3 regions of the Streptomyces sp. NPDC043685 genome follow, and region 1 is predicted to be linked to each of the others. Evidence: riboswitches for the same ligand, from Rfam matches in the RefSeq annotation. Region 1 holds a riboswitch; each other region holds the start of a gene.
What was found. Region 1 has a riboswitch for cyclic di-AMP ahead of AC0665_RS16940 (M23 family metallopeptidase). Riboswitches for the same ligand answer to the same signal wherever they lie in the genome.

Region 1 (4,723 bases):
GGGCGGAGCTGCCCGCCTACGCGGTGGCCGGGTGGCTGACGCCGGCCGAGCCGTACGCGCTCGGCTCGATGCGGGCCCGGCGGATCGCCCGCCAGTACGCCCGCCGCCACGCGGGCAAGGCGGCGGCCCGGGAGGTGGCGCGGTACGAGGCGTACGCCACGTCGCTGGCGTTCCTGCGGCACCGGGCCCGGCGGGGCCGCGCCGGGGCCGGCTTCGCCGTACGGGAGCAGGAGCTGCTCGGCGAGCTGTGGCGGCGCCGGGAGGCGGCCCGTCCCGCGCTGGACCACGCGGCACGGGTCACGGCCCCTCCGGTCCCGGTGGCGGCGCCGCCCTGGCCCGTGCAGGGCGTGTACGGGTACGGGTACGGCTACCGGCCGGCGCCGTACCCGGCGTACAACCCCTACCGTTCCTAGGCCGAGGCCTCCGTGAGGCGGGCGACCTCGGCGTCCGTGAGCGTCAGCTCGCCGACGCCCACCAGGGCGGGCAGCTGCTCCACCGTCCGCGCGGAGGCGATCGGCGCCGCCACGGTCGGCTGCGCGGCGAGCCAGGCCAGGGCCACCGTCGCCACGGGCACGTCGTGCGCCCCGGCGACCTCGTCGAGGGCGTCGAGCACCCGCCGCCCCCGCTCGGTCTCCAGATGCTTGGCGGCACCGCCCGCCCGGGCGCTCTCGACCGTCGTACCGGGCCGGTACTTGCCGGTGAGGAAGCCGGACGCGAGCGCGTAGTACGGAACGGCCGCGAGGCCGGACCCCTCGGCCAGGTCCTGGAGCGCACCCTCGTAGGTGTCGCGGGAGACCAGGTTGTACTGGGGCTGGAGGGCCACGTACCGGGCGAGTCCTTGGCGGTCGGAGAACTCCAGGGACGCCCGCAGCCGCTCGGCGGAGATGTTGGAGGCGGCGATGTGCCGCACCTTCCCGGCCTTCACGAGTTCGTCGAGCGCGCCGATGATCTCCTCGACGGGCACGTCGGGCCGGTCGAAGTGCGTGTAGTAGAGGTCGATGTAGTCGGTGCCGAGGCGGCGCAGGGAGGCGTCGGCCGCGGCCTTGATGTTGGCGGCGGACAGGCCCTGGAAGTCGGGGTGCTGGCTGACCTTCGTGGCGACGATCACGTCGGAGCGGTTCCCGCGTGCCGCGAGCCACCGGCCGAGGATGGTCTCGGATTCCCCGCCCCGGTTGCCCTCGGCCCACGCCGAGTAGACGTCGGCGGTGTCGACGAAGTTGCCGCCGGCGGCGGTGTAGGCGTCGAGGACGGCGAACGACCGGTCCTGGTCGGCGGTCCAGCCGAAGACGTTGCCGCCGAGGGCGAGGGGGAAGACCTCGAGGTCGGAAGAGCCGAGCTTGCGCAGAGAAGTCATGCTCCGTGTCAACGCCCGTACAGGAATGCCTGATTCCACAACGGACGCAAAGTTCCCGTAAACACCCGGCGGAAAACCGGCGGCCCTGACGTCGGGGGGTCGTCGTCAGGGCCGCCGGTGCTTCCACGGGTGTGGACCGCTCAGGGGGTGAGTCCCTTGCCCCGCAGCCACGCCATGGGGTCGATGCCGCTCGCGGATCCGGCGGAGTGGACCTCCAGGTGGAGGTGCGCGCCGGTGACGTTGCCGGTGGCGCCCACGCGGCCGATGACGTCGCCGGTGCTGACCTTCTGGCCGACGCTGACGCCGATGGAGGACTGGTGCGCGTACCAGATCTCGGTGCCGTCATCGAGGGTGAGGACGGTCTTGTAGCCGTAGGAGCCGTTCCAGCCGGCCTCCGTGATGGTGCCGCTGTGCACGGCCTTGATCGGCGTGCCCGTGGGCGCGGCGAAGTCCAGGCCCGTGTGGTAGCCGGAGGACCAGTAGGCGCCTGCCTGGCCGAAGCTGGAGGTGATGGTGTAGGAGGAGGTCGGCAGCGTGTACTGCTTGGCGAGGGCGGCGAGCCGCTCGGCCTCGGCCTTCTTCCTGGCCTCTTCCTCCGCCTTCTTCTTGGCTTCGGCGGCCTTGGCCTTGGCTTCCTTCTCCGCCTTGGCGACGGCTTGCGCCGCTGCCTTCTCGGCGGCGGCCGCGGCGTCCTGCGCGGCCTTGGTCTCGATCTGCTCCTGCTGGTGCTCGACCTGCGCCATGATCCGGGCGCGCAGCGCCTCGCCTGCGCCGGAGGTGTTCTCCTCGGGGTCCGCCGTGGCGGTGCCGAGGCTGCTGAGCGGGGTGGCGGAACCCTCAGGGGTGTCGTCGTCCGAGATGAGGGAACCCACCGAGGGCAGGTCCGGCACGGAGATGGACACCGGGGGCTTGCCGGTCTGGGCACTGGCCATGCCGCCGGCACCCACGGCGGCTATGACACCGACGCCCAGGACGGTGGAGCTGCGGGCGAGACCTCCGCCGCGCTGCTTGGTGACGCGGTGCCGGCCACGGACGGGACGGATGGACTCCTCGGTGGGGTTCCACTCCTGGAACGGGCCCTCGTCGGTGCGCTGACCGCCGTAGCCGAAGGTGTCGGTGTCGCGCTTCTGCGCGAACGGGGCTGCGGGGGCAGGCCGGTTGGACGCCACGTGGGCGTGCTCCTTTCCTTCCTTCTCGCCTACCGGGTTAGCTGACGGGTTCGGAGCAGGAAGGTCTCCTACGCGCGTATACCCACCGTGCTTCCACGGTGGTATCCGCCCGATTCACCCCAAGTGGTGGTTCCCCGGTTCCCTTTCGGGATTCGGCGCGTGCGCACGGAGCCGCCTTCTGTGACGGCTGGGACGACCGCGCTGCGTTATCGAACGTTAATAGACGCACGAGGGGTATTCCAGCGATTCCACTTGATCATTAACCTTTTTCGCGCGGACTTACCTGCCATGACCGGCTTAAATCGGGCGAGTTGACCACCTCACAAGTAACTTACGGGTTTTGACGGTGTGTCAGTTGTGATGCGGAACGGGGTGGTTCGCTCACCGAGCGTGAGGGTCGTCGCGAGATCTCGAGGAAAAACACCGAGGGCCGGAACCCTTTCGGATTCCGGCCCTCGGCCTTCAGTAGCGGGGACAGGATTTGAACCTGCGACCTCTGGGTTATGAGCCCAGCGAGCTACCGAGCTGCTCCACCCCGCGTCGTTGTGATTCCAGTGTACGCCATCCGCGGGACAGCTCGTGCACACCCGTCGCTCAGCCGTCCGGGGCGCCCGCGTGGGTGAGGGTCTCCCAGGCGGTGAACAGGTCGTCGGTGCCGGCGGGCCGGGCCCGGACGGCCAGTTCGTGCGCGGCGGGGACGGACCGGCCGCGCCGTTCCTCCAGATGGTGCAGGGCGACCTCCAGATGGGGTCCGAGGCCCCGCTCGACCCGGCCGCCGCACAGCCACTCGGGTGCGCGCCCGCCCTGTTCGTGGCGGGCGTGCAGGGCGAGCGCGGTCGCCAGCCGGTCCTCGATCTCGCCGTAGAGGTCGACGCCCTGGTGCCAGGCCGTCTCGGCGATGTGGGCGGTGGCGGCGAGCGAGGCGCCCACGTGCCGGAAGCTGTGGCAGGTCTCCTGGGAGACGCCGTCCCGGTACGTGGTCTGGCCGAACCAGTACGAGGCCATCCGCTGCGGGCCGTCCACGCCGGAGCCGGGCACGGTGAGCGGCACGGGGCCGTCCTTCTCCAGGTAGAGGTAGGCGGGCACGCGCTCCCGGAAACGCTCCAGGGCGTGGCCGAAGACCCGGTGGTCGCCGAGGAAGACCGCCACGGAGATCACGGCGTCGATCGCCACCAGGTCCCAGGATCCGGTGAAGTCCGGGTCGGAGGCGACGACTTGGGGGAGGTGGGCGGTGCGCAGCATGTCCTCGAAGCCGCGCACCCGCGCGGCCGGCCAGCCCCCGCCGGGTGTGTGCCGCACGATCTCGGCGGCCCGCGCCCACACCGACCCGGTCCAGCCGGCCTGCAGCGCGGCCTTCTCCCCGGTGTGCCGGCGCAGCGTGGCCGCCCAGGCGTCCATGAGCTGCCTGGCCTTCTCCGCGTGCCGCCGCTCGCCGGTGGCGGCGAAGAGCAGGGCCTGCGCGTAGGCGGCCAGGGCGTCCTCGCGCTCCGCGGCGCAGCCGCGGCCCTGAAGGTCGCCGGCCGGGCAGACGACCGTCTCGTGCGGCCGGGCCCGGTGCCGGTACGAGCCGTACGGGCTGTCGCGCAGGGCGAGGTACGCCGCTCGCCAGGGCTGCCGCCCGGCGGTGACGTGCTCGCGCAGGGCGTCCAGCTGGGCCCGGTCGACGAGGACGCCGGGGTGGGTGAACGCGGCGCCGGAGGGCAGGACCGGGCCCATGGCGCGGGTGCCCGGGCCGTCGGGCCGGCAGGAGGGGACGAGCAGGGCGAGCGCGGTGAGCAGCGGCAGCAGGAGCAGTGCCGCCGTCCTTCGTCTGCGCGCTGACCCCATGGCCGCCGCCTCCGCGCTCGTCGTCCGGGTCCCTGGAGGCAGCGTGGCCCGGACGGCGGTGCGGACGCAGGATCTGTTGGGCCGATCGGCTCGCCCTCAGCCCAACAGGTGGCGGTTCGGGGCCTTGGCCCGCTCCTCGTGCTCCGGGAGGACGACGACCTCCGCCCCCGCGGCCGCGAGGAGACCGCTGCCGTCGGCGTCCGTCACGAAGGTGTCCGGCTCGCGCCAGGCGGTGACGACCCGCCGCACGCCCGCGTCGAGGATCAGCCGGGCGCAGGGCGCCGGGCGGGAGGCGCGGCGGGCGCAGGGTTCCAGGCTGCTGTACACCGTCGCGCCGGGCAGGCGCGGGTCGTCCGCGTCGAGCTTGGCGAGG
Region 2 (4,723 bases), on a different contig from region 1:
CCGACCTCATCCACGACTTCGCCTTCCCGCTGCCCATCTACGCCATCTGCGACCTGCTCGGCGTCCCCCGCGAGGACCAGGACGACTTCCGCGACTGGGCGGGCATGATGATCCGTCACCAGGGCGGTCCGCGGGGCGGCGTGGCGCGCTCGGTGAAGAAGATGCGCGGTTACCTCGCCGACCTCATCCACCGCAAGCGGGAGGCGCTGCCCGCCGAGCCCACCCCGGGCGAGGACCTCATCTCCGGCCTCATCCGCGCCTCGGACCACGGTGAGCACCTCACCGAGAACGAGGTGGCGGCCATGGCCTTCATCCTGCTGTTCGCCGGTTTCGAGACCACGGTGAACCTGATCGGCAACGGCACCTACGCCCTGCTCACCCACCCCGGGGAACGCGCCCGCCTCCAGGCGTCCCTCGCCGCCGGGGAGACGGGCCTGCTGGAGACCGGCGTCGAGGAACTGCTGCGCTACGACGGCCCGGTCGAGCTCGCCACCTGGCGCTTCGCCACGCAGCCCCTCACGCTCGGCGGGCAGCGCGTCGAGGCCGGCGATCCCGTCCTGGTCGTCCTGGCCGCCGCGGACCGGGACCCGGAGCGGTTCGCCGACCCGGACGCCCTGGACCTCGCCCGCCGCGACAACCAGCACCTCGGGTACGGCCACGGCATCCACTACTGCCTCGGCGCCCCGCTCGCCCGCCTGGAGGGCCAGACCGCGCTCGCCACCCTCCTCACCCGCCTCCCGGACCTGCGGCTGGCGGCGGATCCGGCCGAGCTGCGGTGGCGCGGCGGGCTCATCATGCGGGGGCTGCGCACGCTGCCGGTGGAGTTCGCACCGGCCGGACGTGACGAAACATCAGAGCTGTGATCTTCACGTGATCTGCGCGGCATGAACTTGTGACAAGTGATCGTCTGCCGATACGTTCACCCATCAACGCGGCCCGGGATTCCGGCCGCCGGTCACTGCTGTCTCGCGAAAGGTCTCCGTATGCTCTCCGGGAACGGTCGGCACCGCCGCCCCCGTCAGGCTCCGGCTCTCCTCGTGGCGGCCGGAGTGACCGGCTCCGCCATCGCGATCCCTCTCCTCGGGGCCTCCGGTGCCAGCGCGGCCGACGGCACGACCTGGGACCGGGTCGCGGACTGCGAGACCGGCGGCGCGTGGAGCCAGAACAGCGGTAACGGCTATTACGGCGGCCTGCAGTTGTCCCAGGAGGACTGGGAGAAGTACGGCGGTCTCGACTACGCCGCGAGTGCCGACCTGGCCAGTCGCTCCCAGCAGATATCCGTGGCCGAGAGAGTCCTCGCCGACCAGGGGGTCGGCGCGTGGCGCACCTGCGGACTGCTCTCGGGCCTCGAACAGGGCAAGGGGTCGGACACGTCCGGCTCGTCCGAGACGTCCGGTGAGGTGGACTCACCCGGTCTGCTCGACGGCCCTGACGCGTCCCCTTCTCCGGAGGCCTCTTCGAGCCCGTCGTCGTCGCCCGACGCACGGTCGACCGAGAAGGATGAAACCAGCAAGTCCGACAAGTCGTCCGATTCCACCTCGCAGGAGCGGGGCGAGAAGCAGGAGCGGGACGAGAAGTCCGGCAGCTCCGGCTCCGGTGAGGGCGGCGAGTCCGCCAACTCGCGTCAGCGCGGCGAGTCCTCGGCCCCGGCGGACGCCGGCTCCGGCCGTCACCGCGGCCCCGGCGCCGAGGAGGACTCCGCGTCCGCGAGCGGCCGTGAGGGCGCGTCCTCGGGCCGTCACGCCTCGCGCGGCGGTGACGCCTCCCGTGACGCTTCCCAGGGCGCCTACATCGTCGGCGTCGGCGACAGCCTCTGGTCCATCGCCGACTCCCTTGACGTCGACGGCGGATGGCACTCCCTCTACGACGACAACGAGCAGACGGTCGGTACCGACCCGAACCTCATCCTCCCCGGTCAGAAGCTCACCACAGGGGTCGAAGCGGACGAGGGGTAGCCGTCCGGGCAGTGCGGAAACGGCGGTCGAAGTCACCCCTAAACCGGGTGAGTTCACGTCATGTTTCGCGCCGAATGTCCCGTATAAGGCCGGTGAGAGATAGATCTCAGAAGCCCTGATCGTCTTTGAAATTCGGCGGATCGCGTGTCTACGGTCGTGATCGCTCGTCACCACGAGCCCCGGCTGCCGCAACGCCGAATCCTGCCAGCGGCCGCACGGGAACAGTCGTCGCGTCAAGCGCCGTAGGCAGGAGCGGGGGACCCAAGGTAGGTGCCCGACCGGCCGGTTGTGCCGGAAGGGCTTGGGGTGAAGCCGTGTCCCGTGAGGGACGCGGCCGGGCAACTCAACCGGCCCGAACCCGACAGCTCACCTCGCAGGCGTCGGTGAGGGGATCTCTCCATGCTGTTTTCCGCCAAGGGCAAGCACCGTCGTCCGTCCAAGGCCACCCGCGCCGCCGCGCTCGCCGGTGTCACCGGTGTCGCCATCGCCGCCCCGCTGATGGCGGCCGGCAACGCCTCCGCCGCCACCGCCTCCGAGTGGGACGCCGTCGCCCAGTGCGAGTCCGGCGGCAACTGGTCCATCAACACCGGCAACGGCTACTACGGCGGTCTGCAGTTCTCCGCCTCCACCTGGGCCGCGTACGGCGGCACGCAGTACGCCTCGACCGCCGACCAGGCCAGCAAGGACCAGCAGATCCAGGTCGCCGAGAAGGTCCTGGCGAGCCAGGGCAAGGGCGCCTGGCCGGTCTGCGGCAAGGGCCTGTCGGGTGCCGGCTACACCGGCGGCGGCTCGTCGAGCGACTCCGGCAGCTCCACGCAGCAGCAGAGCCAGCAGAGCACCGAGACCCGCAAGACCGAGCAGCAGCCGGCCTCCCGCTCCGAGGACCGCCCGGCCGCCAAGAAGACCGTCACCACCCCGACCGGCAAGAAGGTCAAGAAGGGCGACGGCGAGTACAAGGTCGTCGAGGGCGACACCCTCAGCTCCATCGCCGCGGACAAGAAGGTCAAGGGCGGCTGGGAGAAGCTCTTCGAGCTGAACAAGGACATCGTCGAGGACGCCAACCTCATCTACCCGGGCCAGCAGCTGCACCTGAAGTAAGCAGCGGCCCCTCCCGGCCCCCCGGGGCCCACGGACTCCCCGCCCCGGTGCGCCATCCCCCGTGCGCACCGGGGCGGGGTTTTTTCGGCAACCGGCTTTGTTCCGTTCGGAAACAATTTACTCTCGGTTCTGTCCATGGGGTGGGCGACCCGGTGGCCGATCGCCCGGAGCCGGTTAGGCTCATGTCGCGAGCCACCACGGCCCGCACCCCGCCGGGTCCACGCGACCCGCGTCACCGCGTCACATTCAAGAAGGAGATGCTCGTGCCGTCCATCGACGTCGTCGTAGCCCGGGAAATCCTGGACTCCCGAGGCAACCCCACGGTCGAGGTCGAGGTCGGCCTCGACGACGGCAGCACCGGTCGTGCCGCCGTCCCGTCCGGCGCCTCCACGGGCGCCTTCGAGGCCATCGAGCTCCGCGACGGCGACTCGAACCGCTACCTCGGCAAGGGTGTGGAGAAGGCCGTCCTCGCGGTCATCGAGCAGATCGGCCCGGAGCTGGTCGGCTACGACGCCACCGAGCAGCGCCTGATCGACCAGGCGATGTTCGACCTGGACGCCACCGACAACAAGGGCTCCCTCGGCGCCAACGCCATCCTCGGCGTCTCCCTCGCCGTCGCCCACGCCGCCTCCGAGGCCAGCGACCTGCCGCTGTTCCGCTACCTGGGCGGCCCCAACGCGCACCTGCTGCCGGTGCCGATGATGAACATCCTGAACGGCGGCTCGCACGCCGACTCCAACGTAGACATCCAGGAGTTCATGATCGCCCCCATCGGCGCGGAGTCCTTCTCCGAGGCCCTGCGCTGGGGCGCCGAGGTCTACCACACGCTGAAGAAGGTCCTGAAGTCCAAGGGCCTGGCCACCGGCCTCGGCGACGAGGGCGGCTTCGCCCCGAACCTCGGCTCCAACCGCGAGGCCCTCGACCTCATCCTCGAGGCGATCAAGGAAGCCGGCTACACCCCCGGCGAGCAGATCGCCCTCGCCCTCGACGTCGCCGCCTCCGAGTTCTACAAGGACGGCGTCTACACCTTCGAGGGCAAGGAGCGCTCGGCGGCCGAGATGACCGAGTACTACGCGGAGCTCGTCGACGCGTACCCGCTCGTGTCCATCGAGGACCCGCTGTTCGAGGACGACTGGGAGGGCTGGAAGACCATCACCGACAAGCTCGGTGACAAGGTCCAGCTCGTCGGCGACGACCTGTTCGTGACCAACCCCGAGCGCCTGGCCCGCGGCATCGAGGAGGGCGCGGCCAACGCGCTCCTGGTCAAGGTCAACCAGATCGGCTCGCTGACCGAGACGCTGGACGCCGTCGAGCTGGCCCAGCGCAACGGCTTCAAGTGCATGATGTCCCACCGCTCCGGCGAGACCGAGGACGTCACCATCGCCGACCTGGCCGTCGCCACCAACTGCGGCCAGATCAAGACCGGCGCCCCGGCCCGCTCCGAGCGCGTCGCCAAGTACAACCAGCTGCTGCGCATCGAGGAGATCCTCGACGACGCGGCGGTCTACGCCGGCCGCAGCGCCTTCCCGCGCTTCAAGGGCTGACCCGGCTCGTAAGTAGCAGCGTCGTACGTACGTCCCCGTACTCGGTCCCGTACCGTGTCCGGGGACGTACGCGCGTATGACGGTGGAGCGGGAGGCGGACAGATGGCCGTGAAGGACCGGGACCGG
Region 3 (4,723 bases), on a different contig from region 1:
CTCAGGCGCTGCGCGGCCGCTTCGGCCTTCTCCTTGGCGCCGTTGTACTTCTCGGTGGCGACCTCCGCCTCCCGGTACAGCTTGTCCACCTCGGCCTTGACCTGACCGGCGGTGAGCGGGGGTTCGGCGTGCCCGGTCCCGTCGAAGGCCGTCGCCGTCGCCGCGCCCGCGAGGGCGATCGTGGCGGCCGTACGGGCCTTGCCGCCACCCAATGCGCGCTGTCGGGGCTTGCGGTGCGCTGCCACCTGGAGGCCACGTCCTTTCCTCGACCGCCGGTGGGAGCGCATACGCCGCCAGGGGAGCGGACGGGCGGCCTGCGCGTCCGGCGACGGCCCGCACAGGGGAAGCGGATCGCCGCCGGACTTCTCGGCGGTGGTGTCCGACTGCCGCCCCTGGCCCGGGCGGCGGTGGGGAGCCGGGCACCTGGAGGAGGACGCTAAACGTCGCCGAGGCGGGCCGGTGGCAGGTGTGCGGAACTGTCTCGAGAGGACCGGCGGTGACCGTATGCGACCGTAGCGCCGTCTCGACCCCGAACGCTTCACTCAGTGTGATGACCGATGCGCCGAATCGTGCGCGAGTGGCCCTGATCGGGTGCTATGGGGCGCATATATGCATCAGTGGCCCGGTGTCGGGCGGCCCGCGGGCCCCTGATTAGGCTCCGGCCTCATGGACGTACTCATCCACCTCTTCGTCGGCCTCCACATCATCGGCATCGCCGCGCTCCTGGGCGGATTCCTCACCCAGATGAAGGCGATGGGCGAGGGCACGGCCCGCTTCACGCCCGCGATGCTGCACGGCGCGCTGACGATGCTGGTCACCGGTGTGGCGCTGGTCGGCCTCAACCAGGCCGACGACCAGACCGTGAACAACATCAAGATCGGCGTGAAGCTGGCCCTGCTGATCGTGATCCTCGGCCTGGTCTATGTGAAGCGGGACGACGAGAAGGTGGACAAGGGCCTGTTCGGCCTGGTCGGTCTGCTGACCACGGCGAACATCTTCATCGCCGTGCTCTGGACCTGACCCGGGAGGGACGGGCGCGCGCCGAGGTGAGCGCCCAGGCGGTGCAGCCGAGCCAGGCCGCCACGGTCATCCACAGCAGGACCTCGCCGAGGGCGTCGAGCCAGGGCGCGTCCAGGGCGGCGGCGACGGCCAGGGCGGCCGCGGCCGTGCCGACCGCGGTGAAGACGGTCGCCCAGCGGGCCACGTCGTAGCCGTGCCGGGGCCAGGCGAGCTCGGCGGTGAGCAGGCCCACGCAGCAGACCAGGGTGAGCACGAGCAGCCCGGCCGTCACCCTGCCGAGGACGGCGTGGTCGTCGTCGTTCCACAGGTACAGGCGGGCGCTGTCGGCGGTGATCAGACGTGCCCCGGCCAGCGCCGACAGGGCGAGCGCCCCGGCCGCGAGCCAGTGGTCCCCGCGCCCCTCGGTCACCTCCCGCGGCGGGAAGCGCAGCAGCGCGACGCAGTAGAGCACCAGCCCCGGCCAGAACAGCACCATGGCCGCGTGGGCGAGCCAGGCGGCCGACTCGGCCGCGGCGAGCGTGGCGCCGAGCACCGCCAGCCCCTGGGTGGCCGCACAGCGCAGGAACACCGTTCCGCGGCGCTCCGGGTTCGCCGCGACGAGCAGCGCCGCCCACAGCAGGGCCGCGAGCGCCAGCAGCGCCGCGGCCGACCGCTGCCAGCCGGCCGCGCAGAAGCCGGTGCCGATCAGGGCGGTCGCCGCCGTGAAGGTGAGCGCGGCCGGCGTCTGCGCCGGCCACCGCGACGGCCGCAGCACGGCGTACGCGACCGCCCCGGCCCAGGCCGCGCAGGCCGGGACGAGGGCGACACGGGAGAGGGTCTCGTACCCCGCCGAGTCGAGACCGACCGCCAGGGCGCCGGTCGTCAGCGCGTACATCGCGCACAGGGCGGCGGACAGGGAGAGACCGGGCATGGCGCCGATGCTAGGCAGCGCCGTGCGCGCGGGGAGAGGGGCACGCGCGCGTGCCCCTCAAAATCGGACCAAGACCGTCAGGCCGGCCGCACCACGCTGTGGATCGCCGACTCGCCGTCGTAGTAGATCGACTCCTCGCGCACGTACGTACCGGGCTTCGGGGCGTGGATCATCATGCCGTTGCCGATGTAGATCCCGACATGGGTGACGTCGTCGTAGAAGAACACCAGGTCACCGGGCTGGGCCTGGGAGAGCGGGACCGTGGTGCCGGCGTTCACCTGGTCGTAGGTCGTGCGCGGCAGGGTGACGGACGCGGCCTTCCAGGCGGCCTGGGTGAGGCCGGAGCAGTCGTAGGAGCCCGGGCCGACGGCCCCCCACACGTACGGCTTGCCGATCTGGGCACGGGCGAAGGCGAGCGCCTTGTCGGCCTTGGTGGCGTACGAGGAGTCGGCCGGGGCGGTCGTGGAGGACGAGCCGGAGCCCGTGGACCCCGACGCGGAGGACCCGCCGTCCTGCTGCCCTGCCGCCTGCTCCTGCGCCGTCTGCCGGGCGGCCTGCTGCCGGGCCAGCTCGTCGGCCTTGCGGGCGGCCTCCTCCCGCTTCTCCCGCTCGATCGCCGCGAGCCGGGCCTTCTCCTCGGCGGTCAGCCGGGACATCAGCTCGCGGGCATCGGCCAGCTTGCGCTGGACGGTGGCCTTGGCCGCCTTCAGGTCGCCCTGCGACTCGGTGAGCGTCTCGAGGCTCTCGGTGGCCTCCTGGCGCTTCTTCATCGTCTCGGACTGCTGTGTGACGTAGTCGTCGACCGCGACCTTCTGACGGCCCGTCATCCGGTCCATCAGCTGGGTCTGGTCGAAGTAGTCCTGCGGGGTGTCCGCGAGCAGGAACGTGGCCGTGTCCGGGGCGGCGGCGCCGGTGCGGTACTGGGCGGAGGCGAAGGAACCGAGCTCCTCCCGCGCCTCGTTGAGCTTCTGGGTGCGCTGGGCGACGTCGTCCAGGAGGGTGTCCACGCGCTTGCGCTGCTTCGCGGTCTTCTCCTTGGCCGCGTTGTACTTGTCGGTGGCCGACTCGGCCTGGCGGTACAGGTCGCCGACCTTCTTCTCGACGTCCTCCAGGCTGGGCTTGTCGTCGGCCTCGGGGGTGGCGTTGGCCGACTGGGACAGCAGGGCCACGGAGGTGAGGGCCGCCGTTGCGAGGGCGGGGGTCCGTATGCCTGCCACGCGCGTACCCGTAGGACGCGACTTGCGGTGCGACGCCAAGGGAGGCGACTCCTTCCACGTTCCGCCTACCGGGTTAGCTGTCGGGTTCGGGCGGATGGTTCGGAAGGGTTGCCCTACGGCCTTCTCCGCACAGGGAGTCGGGCCGATTCACCCCAGGTTCACGGTTGGGTCCCCGGCTCCGGCTGCCGCTGCGGCACACCGGACTCGGCGGAGGCCGCGCGGCCCGGCGACGTTCGCCGGTGGGGGTCATGCGGCCTGATCGCACCGTAGCCAATTCGTGTGGCCCTTGTGAAGGTTGATGGGTGATATGCCCGATACATTTTCGTGACCTTACTCATGAGCGTTGCGGAGAGTGAATGATCCGGGGCGGTTGATCACGACATGTCCGCGATCGGGGAGGGTGTAGCAGGCCGTCACCGGCCGGTCATGGAGGGCGACAATACGCCGCCGGACCGTCGGCCCGCGGCCGGGTGCGCGGCGATGTTCCGGCGATGTTCTCGGGGCGGCGGCGGGCTGTCAGTGGGGCGCCCTAGACTCGGAGAGCGATGAGCAGCCTCTTTGACGACAGCTTCCTGGCGGACCTCCAGGCCCGGCGGGGCCCCGCGGACGAGCCCCCGCCGCCGCCCGAGGACGATCACGTACCGGAGCCGATCCCGGACGATCTGTTCGGCGGGAAGTTCGACGCGCCGCCGGACCGCGACCCCTACTACCGGGACGGCGCCCCCCGCCCGGTGGTGGACACCGCCACCCTCCTGGAGGGGCTGAACGACAACCAGCGCGCCGCCGTCGTCCACTCCGGCTCCCCGCTGCTCATCGTGGCCGGCGCCGGCTCCGGCAAGACCCGTGTGCTCACGCACCGCATCGCCCACCTGCTCGCCGAGCGGGACGTGCACCCCGGCCAGATCCTCGCGATCACCTTCACCAACAAGGCCGCCGGTGAGATGAAGGAGCGCGTCGAGCAGCTGGTCGGCCCGCGCGCGAACGCCATGTGGGTCATGACCTTCCACAGCGCGTGCGTGCGCATCCTCAGGCGCGAGAGCAAGAGGCTCGGCTTCACGTCCTCCTTCTCGATCTACGACGCCGCCGACTCCAAGCGCCTGATGGCCCTGGTCTGCCGCGACCTGGACCTCGACCCCAAGCGTTTCCCGCCGAAGTCCTTCAGCGCCAAGATCAGCAACCTGAAGAACGAGCTGATCGACGAGGAGGACTTCGCCGCCCAGGCCGCCGACGGATTCGAGAAGACCCTCGCCCAGGCCTACGCCCTGTACCAGTCGCGGCTGCGCGAGGCGAACGCCCTCGACTTCGACGACCTGATCATGACGACGGTCAACCTGCTGCGCGCCTTCCCGGACGTCGCCGAGCACTACCGCCGCCGCTTCCGGCACGTCCTGGTGGACGAGTACCAGGACACCAACCACGCGCAGTACGCCCTGGTCCGCGAGCTGGTCGGCACCGTTGAGCACCCGGTCGACGTACCGCCCGAGGCCGAGGTCCCGCCCGCCGAGCTGTGCGTGGTGGGTGACGCCGACCAGTCGATCTACGCCTTCCGCGGCGCGACGATCCGCAACATCCTCCA

Region 2: another riboswitch for cyclic di-AMP. It lies ahead of AC0665_RS34685 (transglycosylase family protein); the one in region 1 lies ahead of AC0665_RS16940 (M23 family metallopeptidase).
Region 3: another riboswitch for cyclic di-AMP. It lies ahead of AC0665_RS01845 (C40 family peptidase); the one in region 1 lies ahead of AC0665_RS16940 (M23 family metallopeptidase).

The regions. Positions count from the first base shown of each region.
Region 1 covers NZ_JBWKCH010000004.1:732,362-737,084, reverse strand. The annotation lists gene AC0665_RS16950 (PrsW family intramembrane metalloprotease) at 1-413, shown strand, start outside; gene AC0665_RS16945 (aldo/keto reductase) at 410-1,354, opposite strand; gene AC0665_RS16940 (M23 family metallopeptidase) at 1,495-2,523, opposite strand; cyclic di-AMP (ydaO/yuaA leader) riboswitch at 2,535-2,691, opposite strand; tRNA gene AC0665_RS16935 (tRNA-Met) at 2,990-3,063, opposite strand; gene AC0665_RS16930 (alginate lyase family protein) at 3,118-4,350, opposite strand; gene AC0665_RS16925 (dihydrofolate reductase family protein) at 4,447-4,723, opposite strand, start outside.
Region 2 covers NZ_JBWKCH010000013.1:149,085-153,807, forward strand. The annotation lists gene AC0665_RS34675 (cytochrome P450 family protein) at 1-863, shown strand, start outside; gene AC0665_RS34680 (transglycosylase family protein) at 984-1,955, shown strand; cyclic di-AMP (ydaO/yuaA leader) riboswitch at 2,184-2,350, shown strand; gene AC0665_RS34685 (transglycosylase family protein) at 2,355-3,053, shown strand; gene eno (phosphopyruvate hydratase) at 3,317-4,597, shown strand; gene AC0665_RS34695 (FtsB family cell division protein) at 4,700-4,723, shown strand, end outside.
Region 3 covers NZ_JBWKCH010000001.1:366,167-370,889, forward strand. The annotation lists gene AC0665_RS01830 (C40 family peptidase) at 1-245, opposite strand, end outside; gene AC0665_RS01835 (hypothetical protein) at 667-1,020, shown strand; gene AC0665_RS01840 (TDT family transporter) at 998-1,930, opposite strand; gene AC0665_RS01845 (C40 family peptidase) at 2,008-3,186, opposite strand; cyclic di-AMP (ydaO/yuaA leader) riboswitch at 3,195-3,367, opposite strand; gene pcrA (DNA helicase PcrA) at 3,693-4,723, shown strand, end outside.